2 regions of the Anaerobacillus sp. 63XJN7_5_ISO-PGPR-S23-430 genome follow, and region 1 is predicted to be linked to the other one. Evidence: riboswitches for the same ligand, from Rfam matches in the RefSeq annotation. Region 1 holds a riboswitch; the other holds the start of a gene.
What was found. A riboswitch is a leader RNA that binds a small molecule or an ion and turns the genes downstream of it on or off. The one in region 1 is predicted to bind lysine.
Positions count from the first base shown of each region.

Region 2: linked by a shared signal. The riboswitch ahead of AC0VYJ_RS15605 (aspartate kinase) and the one ahead of AC0VYJ_RS17380 (Na+/H+ antiporter NhaC family protein) in region 1 are both predicted to bind lysine.

Region 1 covers NZ_CM149686.1:3,322,011-3,327,381, forward strand. Annotated here, with positions in the region: gene AC0VYJ_RS17365 (M23 family metallopeptidase) at 1-755, shown strand, start outside; gene AC0VYJ_RS17370 (methionine/alanine import family NSS transporter small subunit) at 798-902, opposite strand; gene AC0VYJ_RS17375 (sodium-dependent transporter) at 904-2,430, opposite strand; gene AC0VYJ_RS17380 (Na+/H+ antiporter NhaC family protein) at 2,664-4,241, opposite strand; lysine riboswitch at 4,392-4,572, opposite strand; gene yunB (sporulation protein YunB) at 4,730-5,371, opposite strand, start outside.
Region 2 covers NZ_CM149686.1:2,954,523-2,959,893, reverse strand. Annotated here, with positions in the region: gene AC0VYJ_RS15615 (hypothetical protein) at 1-109, shown strand, start outside; gene uvrC (excinuclease ABC subunit UvrC) at 187-1,968, shown strand; lysine riboswitch at 2,048-2,236, shown strand; gene AC0VYJ_RS15605 (aspartate kinase) at 2,481-3,716, shown strand; gene AC0VYJ_RS15600 (YslB family protein) at 3,747-4,190, opposite strand; gene AC0VYJ_RS15595 (succinate dehydrogenase cytochrome b558 subunit) at 4,499-5,107, shown strand; gene sdhA (succinate dehydrogenase flavoprotein subunit) at 5,182-5,371, shown strand, end outside.

The DNA.
Region 1 (5,371 bases):
ATATTACGCCTGAGAAATGGTCTGGGAGTACGAATCCAAATAAAGAAGATCACGATCCTATCTCGATATCGTTCTTTAATGGAATTGGCCTCGATGGCAATGGAGATGGCAAAGCCGAGCGTACTAATGACGAAGATCTACTTTATACAATTGGGTCTTTCATACAACAATATGGAAGTTCTTTAGAAGATATTCAAATTGGTCTTTGGGATTATTATCATCGTGACCAGGCAGTAAGGACGATTACAAGTAATAGTGCTGTTTATCATACATTCAAAACGCTTAAACTCGATAAGCATGCTTTTCCCGTACCACTTCACGCAAACTATAGTTACCGAAGCACTTGGGGCGATCGACGTGGCTGGGGCGGACTTCGAATTCACGAAGGAACGGATATTTTCGCTTCTTATGGTGTTGGAGTGAAAGCGACAAGTTACGGAACTGTCGAAACGAAGGGGTGGAATGAATACGGTGGATGGCGGATCGGGATTCGGGATATCGATGGCAATTACCACTACTATGCTCACCTAAATGGGTTTGAAAAAGGCATTGAGAAAGGTCATGTTGTACAGCCAGGTGAAATCATTGGGTATGTTGGTAGCTCTGGATATGGACCAAAAGGAACGGCTGGAAAGTTCCCGCCACATCTTCACTATGGCATCTATAAAGACAACGGAAGAACAGAATGGTCGTATGATCCCTATCCTTCGTTGAGGCTCTGGGAACGACAGGAACGAATACGCAACAAAAAGTAAGCAAAAAAGAAGAACTAGCTCGCTAGTTCTTCTTTTTATGTTCTATTGTTTTTTCGATACTCTTACAGCATTCAAAATGCTAGCCGCAAGACCACCCCATATAATAACCATTCCAACTACCATCATGAAAATCGCGCTACCACCCATATTAGCTTACCTCCTTATACTTTTGCTGTTCAGCTTTCGCATCCCATTTCTTTAGGCTGAATAGAATTCCAACCAGAAGGGCGAATCCTGCGACAGCCCAGCCACTATAAAGAATAAAGCCGTTTGAGTAGCCTTCATAGTTCCCAGTCGGTGTATCAAACTGACGAAGAAGATTTGTCTTAAAGAGATCGAACATCATATAACCAAGTACGAGAGGAGTAATGACTCCAAGACAAGCTTTCCACCAGTACTTCAGTGAAATGTCTGAAATGCCGTTTGCATGTGACTCAAGCGTATTAAGCTCACGAAGTACCCATGCTACAACAACCACCTCCACTAGTCCTACAAAGGCAATTCCGAACTGGTTAATAAAGTAATCAGCTGCGTCAAGGAAGAACAATCCGCCTTGCGTTGCAAACAGAATCGAGATAATAGAGGAAATCCCTCCACCAATTAGAACAGCTTTCGTACGAGAAATTCCGAACTTCTCAGAAACACCTGCAACATATGTTTCGGAAATAGAAATCAGTGAAGACAAACCTGCAAGTACAAGTGAAGCAAAGAATAAGAATCCGAACAACCCGTTCAAAGCTGGAAACTCATTGATTATTTGCGGGAAGACAACGAAGGCTAGTCCTACGCCACCGCTCACTACTTCGCCAACGCTAAGCCCCTGCTGCTGAGCCATAAATCCAAGCGCTGAGAATACCCCGATACCTGCTAGAAGCTCAAACGCCGAGTTACCAAAACCAGTAATAAACGCGTTATTCGTAATATCTGATTTCTTAGGTAAGTAACTAGAATAAGTAATCATAATAGCAAAAGCAATGGATAAACTGAAGAAAATTTGTCCGTATGCAGCAACCCAAACACTTCCTGAAGTAATGCTGTCAAAATTCGGTGTAAAGAATGCATTTAGACCTTCAGCAGCACCAGGCAGTGTCACTGCTCGAATCACAATGATTAAGAAAAGAACAATTAATGTAGGAATGAAAATTTTATTAGCACGCTCAATTCCCTTTTTAACACCTGCAAGAAGTACGCCAAGTGTAATGATCCATACTGCAATTAATGGGAGAAATACGCCTGGTACGATACTACCTGTTTGTCCAGGATCAACCGTTAATTTCAGATAATCATTGAAGAGGAATGCTTCTGTATCAGAACCCCAACTTTGATTAAATGCAAAATAGCTATAAGAGATGGCCCACGCAATAATTACCGCGTAGTATGTGGAGATGACGAATGCAACGATAACGCCCCACCACCCAAGCCATTCCATCTTCTTATTCATTCGAAAGAACGAAAGTGGTGCGGATCCACGGAATTTATGACCCAATGTAAATTCAAGAATAAGAATTGGGATTCCGGCTGTTAATAATGCAAATAAATAAGGAATAAAAAATGCTCCACCACCGTTGTCATAGGCTACGGCCGGAAATCTCCAAATGTTCCCTAGACCTATTGCTGAACCAACTGCGGCTAATATAAAACCAGCCCTTGTCCCCCATTGCGCACGATTTTCCAAATAAATTACCCCCTTAGACAAATGTTAACCTTTTTCACCATAAGCCCCCTTCCAGAAAAAGGTTAAGACTTTTAAGTAAATTCAGATTATTTTGTTTATAGTATATCTAGTACGTATGTCCTTGTCAAAACAATCTTTTTACATTTTTCGTATGAATCGTTCAATTTTCTATATAAATCTCTCCTTTTTTGTGAAAATACATAAAAAAACAGGAGGAATATCCTCCTGTTTGATTAATGATTTGCCATTTCAACTGGTCTGTTGGCATATTTTCCTTTTAGCATGAAAATTAATAATCCGAATAGAATCGCTGTTGCCACAAGACCAAGAATGGAACTACCAGTAAAGCCAAGAACCAGATATCCTAGTAACGAAATACCTGCAACGAGCAATGCATAAGGCAACTGTGTCATCACATGATCGATATGGTGACTACCCGCGCCTGTTGAAGAAAGAATTGTTGTATCCGAAATTGGTGAGCAGTGATCTCCAAATACAGCTCCTGCAAGAACAGCGGCAAGTACAGGAAGCATGTAGGTAGGATCCGTAGCAGCAGCAATCTCTCCTGCGATCGGAATCATAATGCCAAATGTTCCCCACGAAGTTCCCGTTGCAAACGCCATAACACCTGCAAGTAGGAACAAAATAGCTGGTAAGAAGCCAATCACAATGTGGTCATTAACAAGTCCTGCAAGATACTTACCAGTCCCTAGTGAGCCGATAATTTCAATCAATGTCCATGCAAAGAAAAGAATGTATACGGCTGGAAGCATTGATTTAATGCCTTCCCAAATTCCTTTTCCAAGAACCGCTCCACCCATTCGTTTTGGAAAGAAGAAGAGGAGAGAAGTTATAAGTCCAATGATTCCACCATAAAGGAGAGAAGCAGCAACGTCTGTATTTTCAAAGACAGACAAAGCTGTCACGGCTGTATCCGTTCCGCTAACAGCCTGAATTCCTGTGATGACCATAAACGTCACAGTACCAGCAATTAGCATAATAATAGGCCATGCAAGATCAGCTACTTTCCCCTTCTCACTTTCAGGTAGTCCTGATGTTTGACCAGGTACGGCACCTTGATTCGGATCAAGCACTTCTCCTGTTTTCTGTGCACGGTCTTCATGTACTCTCATTGCCTTAAGATTAATGTCAAAATAACTAACAAAGAACACCATCGCAAGTGCAAAGAGAGCATACAAATTCATTGGAATCATTCTGATAAAAGCTTCTAACGCGCCAACACCTGTAATGCTATGCGTTGCTAATACACCACCAATTAACGCGATGATATAAGCGCCCCAGCTTGAAATAGGTGAAATAATACACATTGGTGCTGCAGTTGAATCAATGATATAGGCAAGCTTTGCCCTTGAAACATTGTGCCTGTCCGTAATCGGTCTACTTACGTTCCCAACTGCGAGCGAATTAAAGTAATCATCAATAAAAATAATAATACCAAATACCGCTGTGACAATCTGTGCGCCTACTCTTGTTTTCACGCGTTTCATGGCCCACTCGCCAAATGCGCGACTTCCACCTGATATCGAAATAAAGGCCGTCATCATCCCTAATAAAAGCAGGAAGAAAATAATGTACATGTTCCAAGTATTTAAACCACCGCTCTCGGAATCAATGAAGATCCCTTTTACGATTGTATAAATTTCTTCTAATGAATTAGGTACACTCCAATTGTTGATCATTAGCGCACCAAGAATAATGCCTACTCCTAAAGAAGGAAGCACTTTTCTAGTCACCACTACCATTAGCAAAGCTACGAGTGGTGGAATAATGGATAGAACTGAATTCTCCATGAATATCCTCCTAATATATGATTGGTCATCATAACCGGAATGGACGCCTATCCCTCAGCCTTCTCGTCGTGTTTGAACGCAAAAAAGCGAGCAATGATAGGATTGGTCCTATCATTGCTCGCTTCACCGAGTCAATGTTAAGTGTCCACCCCGATCAGTAGTTCTCCATTACAAGTTAGACTCATAATGACAGTTCGACACTTCTTCAATGTCGCCCCAACACAAATAATGTGACCGTTATTTATGCTTCGGCAGATCTCCCTTTCGATGCTGATCATTGGTGTCATTCTCCCAACACGTACTCATGAGGATCTGCTCCTCTACCTCATCGTATAAGATAAGGAACAATATTAAGTTCAGTTTTAAAGTATACCTTACTTTCGTTGTTTGTGCAATTGTAGATTATTCCAGAGATATTTCTATTAGAAGGGAACCATTTTTTTAGCTATCGACATTGAACATTGAAGCTGGTTAATGGCCTCCTTGTCTTAATCTGGCTTCGGCAAAACGATCGATGGATTTCCACCATTTCCATTATCACCATTATAATAATAAGGAACGTCTCCCTGAATAAATAAATCTCCAATTTTTACAGAGTTCGAAACTTCAGTATTCTTTGTAGAGAAAGGAATAATTACGTTCATCTCAACTTTAATATTGATATACACTTCAAGATACGTGTTGTTAATTCCCGTTTCTTTCACCTTTGTATCAATATTAGAGACCACATCTCCAATCATTTCAAACCGTACTGGAATCCTCGGCCCAAAATTTGAAAGAAGAACATTATTTGTAGCCATCCCTAAAGGTATGGAGTATACGATTCCTTGTTGATTTTCGGTACCTTCGTAATCGATATCTATATCATTCTTAAAGGTTTCCAGCTTATCTAAATCACCAGCTTCAACATAATCTAAGTAAGTTTGAACTCGTTCTGTGGCCTCTGAGATCAATCGATTATAAACTTGCGAGTTAAAGCTATAACTTGGTACTTTTTCGGAATCATTACCATGAACGATAATTAAATTCTCAACGTCAATACCGTCTGCGATCTTCTTTGAAATGGCATCATTTATTGCTTGCGCAGCAACTTGACGTGTTTTTGTTTCAGCAATACTGATTAAGCTTGG
Region 2 (5,371 bases), 370 kb from region 1:
ACAGAATATATCGATGGATGGTCAGATCAAAAAGGTCAAAGAATTCCAATCCTCCACATTGTATGATCCTGTCTATCATGACATTGTTTTATATGAGTTCTTAAGATAATAGAAAATTGAGGTAATGTGTTACAATGAGAGGGGAATATAGATACGCCTTGAAAAGGAGTAGTGAGGTGAGGCAGCATGGAACAACATCTTAAAAATAAGCTAGCAATCCTTCCTGACCAGCCCGGGTGTTATTTAATGAAAGATCGCCAGGGAACGATTATTTATGTTGGGAAGGCAAAGGTGCTAAAAAATAGAGTCAGATCTTATTTTAGTGGATCACACGATGGAAAAACGCAGCGGCTTGTAAGTGAAATACGTGATTTTGAGTATATCGTAACCTCCACAAATCTTGAAGCTCTTATTCTTGAACTTAATTTAATCAAAAAACATGATCCGAAATATAATGTGATGCTTAAAGATGATAAAAGCTATCCTTATATAAAAATAACGGCAGAAGAACAGCCCCGCTTAATTACGACACGTAAAATAAAAAAAGATAAAGGTAAGTATTTTGGTCCATATCCGAATGCTTATGCAGCTAGTGCAACAAAGAAGCTTTTGGACCGACTATATCCTTTACGTAAATGTCGTAAAATGCCTGATCGCGTCTGTCTTTATTATCATATAGGCCAGTGTTTGGCTCCATGTGTCAACGACGTCTCTAAAGAGCAAAATAAAGAGATGATTGACGGGATTACGCGTTTTCTAAACGGAGGTCACCAGGAAGTTAAAGAAGACATAGAAAGAAAGATGACCACAGCATCTGAGAATATGGATTTCGAGCGAGCAAAAGAGTTTCGTGATTTAATGTTTCATATTGATAAAGTTATGGAAGTGCAAAAGATCCAATCTAACGATGGTATTGATCGGGATATTTTTGGATATAGTTTCGACAAAGGATGGATGTGTGTTCAAGTTTTCTTTGTACGACAAGGGAAGTTAATTGAGAGAGATGTTTCACTTTTCCCTTTCTATAATGATGCTGAAGAAGATTTCTTAACTTATATCGGTCAGTTCTATCTTCAACAAAATCATCCTAAGCCAAAAGAAGTATTGCTTCCTCAGCAGGTTAATGCTCAAATGGTAGAAGAACTTCTACAAATTCCAGTTCACCAGCCAAAAAGAGGCAAGAAAAAAGAGCTTGTCGAGCTTACAATGAAAAATGCGACCATTGCCATTAATGAGAAATTTTCATTAATTGAACGCGACGAGAAAAGAACGATTGATGCTGTTGAAAACTTGGGAGAAAAGCTTAATATAGAAGCTCCGCTCAGAATTGAAGCTTTTGATAACTCGAACATTCAGGGCACGAACCCTGTATCCGCTATGGTTGTTTTTCTTGATGGAAAGCCAAAGAAAAATGAGTATCGCAAGTACAAAATCAAAACAGTGGAAGGACCAAACGATGTAGGTTCTATGAAAGAGGTTGTGAGAAGAAGATATTCAAGAATGCTTAAGGAAAATGGTCCGCTTCCTGACTTAATTATTATTGACGGCGGAATAGCTCAAATACAGGCGTCACAGGATGTGCTCGAGAATGAGCTTGGTCTGGACATACCGGTTTGCTCGCTGACGAAAGATGAGAAACATAAAACCTCTCATCTTCTTATTGGTGATCCTCCTGAAGCTGTTTATCTACCAAGAAATAGTCAGGAATTCTACCTGTTGCAAAGGATTCAAGATGAAGTACACCGATTTGCGATTACGTTTCATCGACAGCTTCGAGGAAAATCGATGCTTAAGTCAAGTCTTGATGATATTCCCGGTATCGGAGAGAAGAGAAAAAAGAAGCTGCTAAATCATTTTGGATCGATCAAAAAGATGAAAGAAGCAAGCGTTGAAGACTTACACAACGCAGGACTACCAATGAATGTTGCAGAGGAAGTAGTCGCTCGATTTGAAAGTCAATCAAATTAATTTGTAAGAACATGTTGCGGCATTCACGTAAGTTCGTTATAATGAGTGAAATTTAATAGTTCCACACTTCGAAAGTTGAAGTGATGGTAGAGGCGCAAAAACCAATAGTAAGCTTACTGAAGAGTGTTAAGACTCAGTGATAGGAGCTGAAAGGGGGATTTGCCGAAGTGGAAAGACGCTTATCCGTCTGAAGCTGGATCTGTATTGAATAAGTGCAGAGCTGTCATCCAATACCTACCCGGGAATTGGATGGAGAACTATCTCACAAAGGGACGTTTTCTTGGATTTGTTATGAAAACAACAGTGAGGTTTTTCTCATTGTTGTTTTTTTATACTTTAATAAACGCTTTACAAGTTTAAAGTATAAAAAATGAAGGCTATCGCTATTTCAATCTGGTGAGTGGCCGAGTTTTTTAATATCCATTTCGACTCTTAGTTAGTGAGTGTTTGTAACGTGCGATGATTACGCACTATGAGGGATAACGAGCTGCATGAAAGAAAGGATGGAGAGAGTGGGACTACGCGTATTGAAATTCGGAGGTACGTCTGTTGGAGATGTAGAGAAAATCAAAAATGTTTCCAAAAGGCTTATGGAAGCTGTAAATAATGGAGATGAGGTTGTTGCGGTTGTTTCAGCGATGGGCAAAACAACGGATGAGCTTTTAGGATTATCAAAAGGGATAACAGCTACACCGTCTGCAAGAGAGCTTGATATGCTTCTAACGACTGGAGAACAAGTAACAACAGCGCTTCTTTCGATGGCATTAAATGAAGAAGGGTACGATGCTATTTCATTAACTGGCTGGCAAGCAGGAATTAAAACAGAGTCGCTTCACGGCAATGCCAGAATCCTCGATATTGATGCATCACGTATGAATCAACACCTTGCTGAAGGGAAAATTGTGATAGTAGCAGGATTCCAGGGGCTAACTGATACGTCTGACATCGCGACGCTAGGGCGTGGTGGTTCCGATACAACAGCTGTGGCGATTGCAGCAGCTCTTAAAGCGGATCGTTGTGAGATATATACAGATGTGGATGGCGTGTATACGACAGATCCTCGATATGTGAAAGGTGCAAGAAAGCTTTCTACGATTTCTTATGATGAAATGCTTGAACTTGCTAACCTTGGGGCTGGTGTCTTACATCCTAGAGCGGTTGAGTTTGCAAAAAACTATAACATCTTGCTTGAGGTCCGCTCGAGCTTTACGAATGAACCTGGAACGCTAATTGAGGAGGTCGTATCAATGGAACAAAATTTGGTGGTTAGAGGTCTGGCTTTTGAAAGTAATGTAACAAAAATAACAATTTCAGGTTTGCCGAATGAGATTACAACACTTCCTTCCTTGTTCTCATCTCTTGCGGCAAATGGTATTAATGTAGATGTGATCATTCAAAGTACAGGAGAGAAAAATACAACGAGTATCTCATTCTCAATTGAAACAGCCTCTCTTGAATTAACTCTTGATGTGCTCCGTCGCATTAAAGTGAAACTTCCCTACGAACATATTTATCACGAATCAGAACTTGCTAAGGTATCCATAGTAGGATCAGGTATGATTTCTAACCCTGGTGTTGCGGCACAAATGTTTGAAGTACTTGCTGAACACGGGGTAGAAATGAAGATGGTGAGTACATCAGAAATCAAAGTGTCAACGATCGTTCCAGAAGATAAAATGATTTATGCTATTGAGTCGCTACACGATAAATTTCAACTAGATGAAAGAACCCCTGTTAAACAAATGTAATCAAAAAGGAGACCACATGTGGTCTCCTTTCTATTCAATCTGATCTTTTGGGTCCCATTTTACTGTGAATTGAATTTCATTCTTTTTATCAGTTTCATAGGCTTCAGCGATGCAACGAAGCATATTTTGATATTGTTCAGCAAGAAAACCTGCTTCTAGTTGATAACAAGCATTTCGACTAGTATTTCTTCGCTCAGTGATAAGAGCTGACTGAAGATCAAACGTTACTTCATTCTTTTTTTCTTGTGCAATTGATAATTTACCCCATCCAGCACGCTGAAAAAAATCCTCGATCTCTTCTCGAGTGGAGAGCGGGAATTGCCTAGCCATTTCTTTTCCAGTCCAATATAAAACAGCCGGCTGTTCACTACCAAGAAGTTCAGGAATAAGAACTTCTCTATAAAATTCATATCCAAAAGCAGTTGTTTCTATTTCATGACTATAATCAATCGAGTTTGTGCGCTTCTTAAACATAAATTCCTCCCAGCTTTTCTACAAAATAATTATAACGTTTTATCGACAAATCCTCCATAGCACCATAGATAGAATTTATATATATAGAAAGCGTATTCAATTGAGATATACGCAGGTGTTGCAAGGGAATTTTGAAAAATCTAAATGTACACGTTTTCTTGACGGTCCTAAATGATGGGAGTACAATGGGTATGTCACAATATAATCGACAGAAAGCGATGATTTCTGTGCATGCAAAGACTTCTTTATTAGAAAAAAATGCACTGGCAGATGGTAGCTTAACAACTTAAAAGGGGGACACACAAAACATGGCCGCAAGTCGAGACTTTGTAAGCCGAAAATTGCATTCGCTTCTAGGAGTAATTCCGCTCGGACTTTATGTTACTCAGCATCTCACTGTTAACTATTTTGCAACAAGAGGGCCCGAGGCGTTTAATGACGCAGCTCATTTTATGGAGAGCCTTCCTTACAGGTATTTGCTTGAAATTTTCGTCATTTTCTTACCGCTCTTATTCCATGCGATTTACGGTGTTTATATCGCATTTCAATCCAAAAACAACGTAAGTCGATATGGCTATTTACGTAACTGGATGTTTTATTTGCAGCGGATTTCTGGCGTTATCGTATTAATATTTGTAACTTGGCACGTCTGGCAAACGAGAATACAAGCTGCGATGGGAGCAGAAGTAAACTTCCAAATGATGGCTGATATCTTGTCTAATCCAGGAATGATGATCTTTTACATCGTTGGTGTACTTGGTACTGTCTTCCACTTCGCAAATGGCTTATGGTCTTTCTTTGTAAGCTGGGGCTTCACAGTAACACCAAAATCACAGCGTACGATGACATACGTAACAATGGTCATTTTCGTTGCACTTTCAGTTATTGGCATGCGCGCATTATTTGCATTCGTTTAAGAAAGTGAACTGTCTTCACCACGTCTGATACATAACTTTCAGACAGAGCCAGCATTTAAGGGGGAACTGTTCTTATGAGTAAAGGTAAATTAGTGATAGTTGGAGGCGGCCTTGCAGGTTTGATGGCTACCATCAAAGCTGCGGAAGCTGGAATGCAAGTAGATCTTCTTTCCATCGTTCCGGTAAAACGTTCTCACTCTGTATGTGCGCAGGGGGGAATTAACGGGGCTGTTAATACAAAAGGAGAAGGAGATTCTCCTTGGG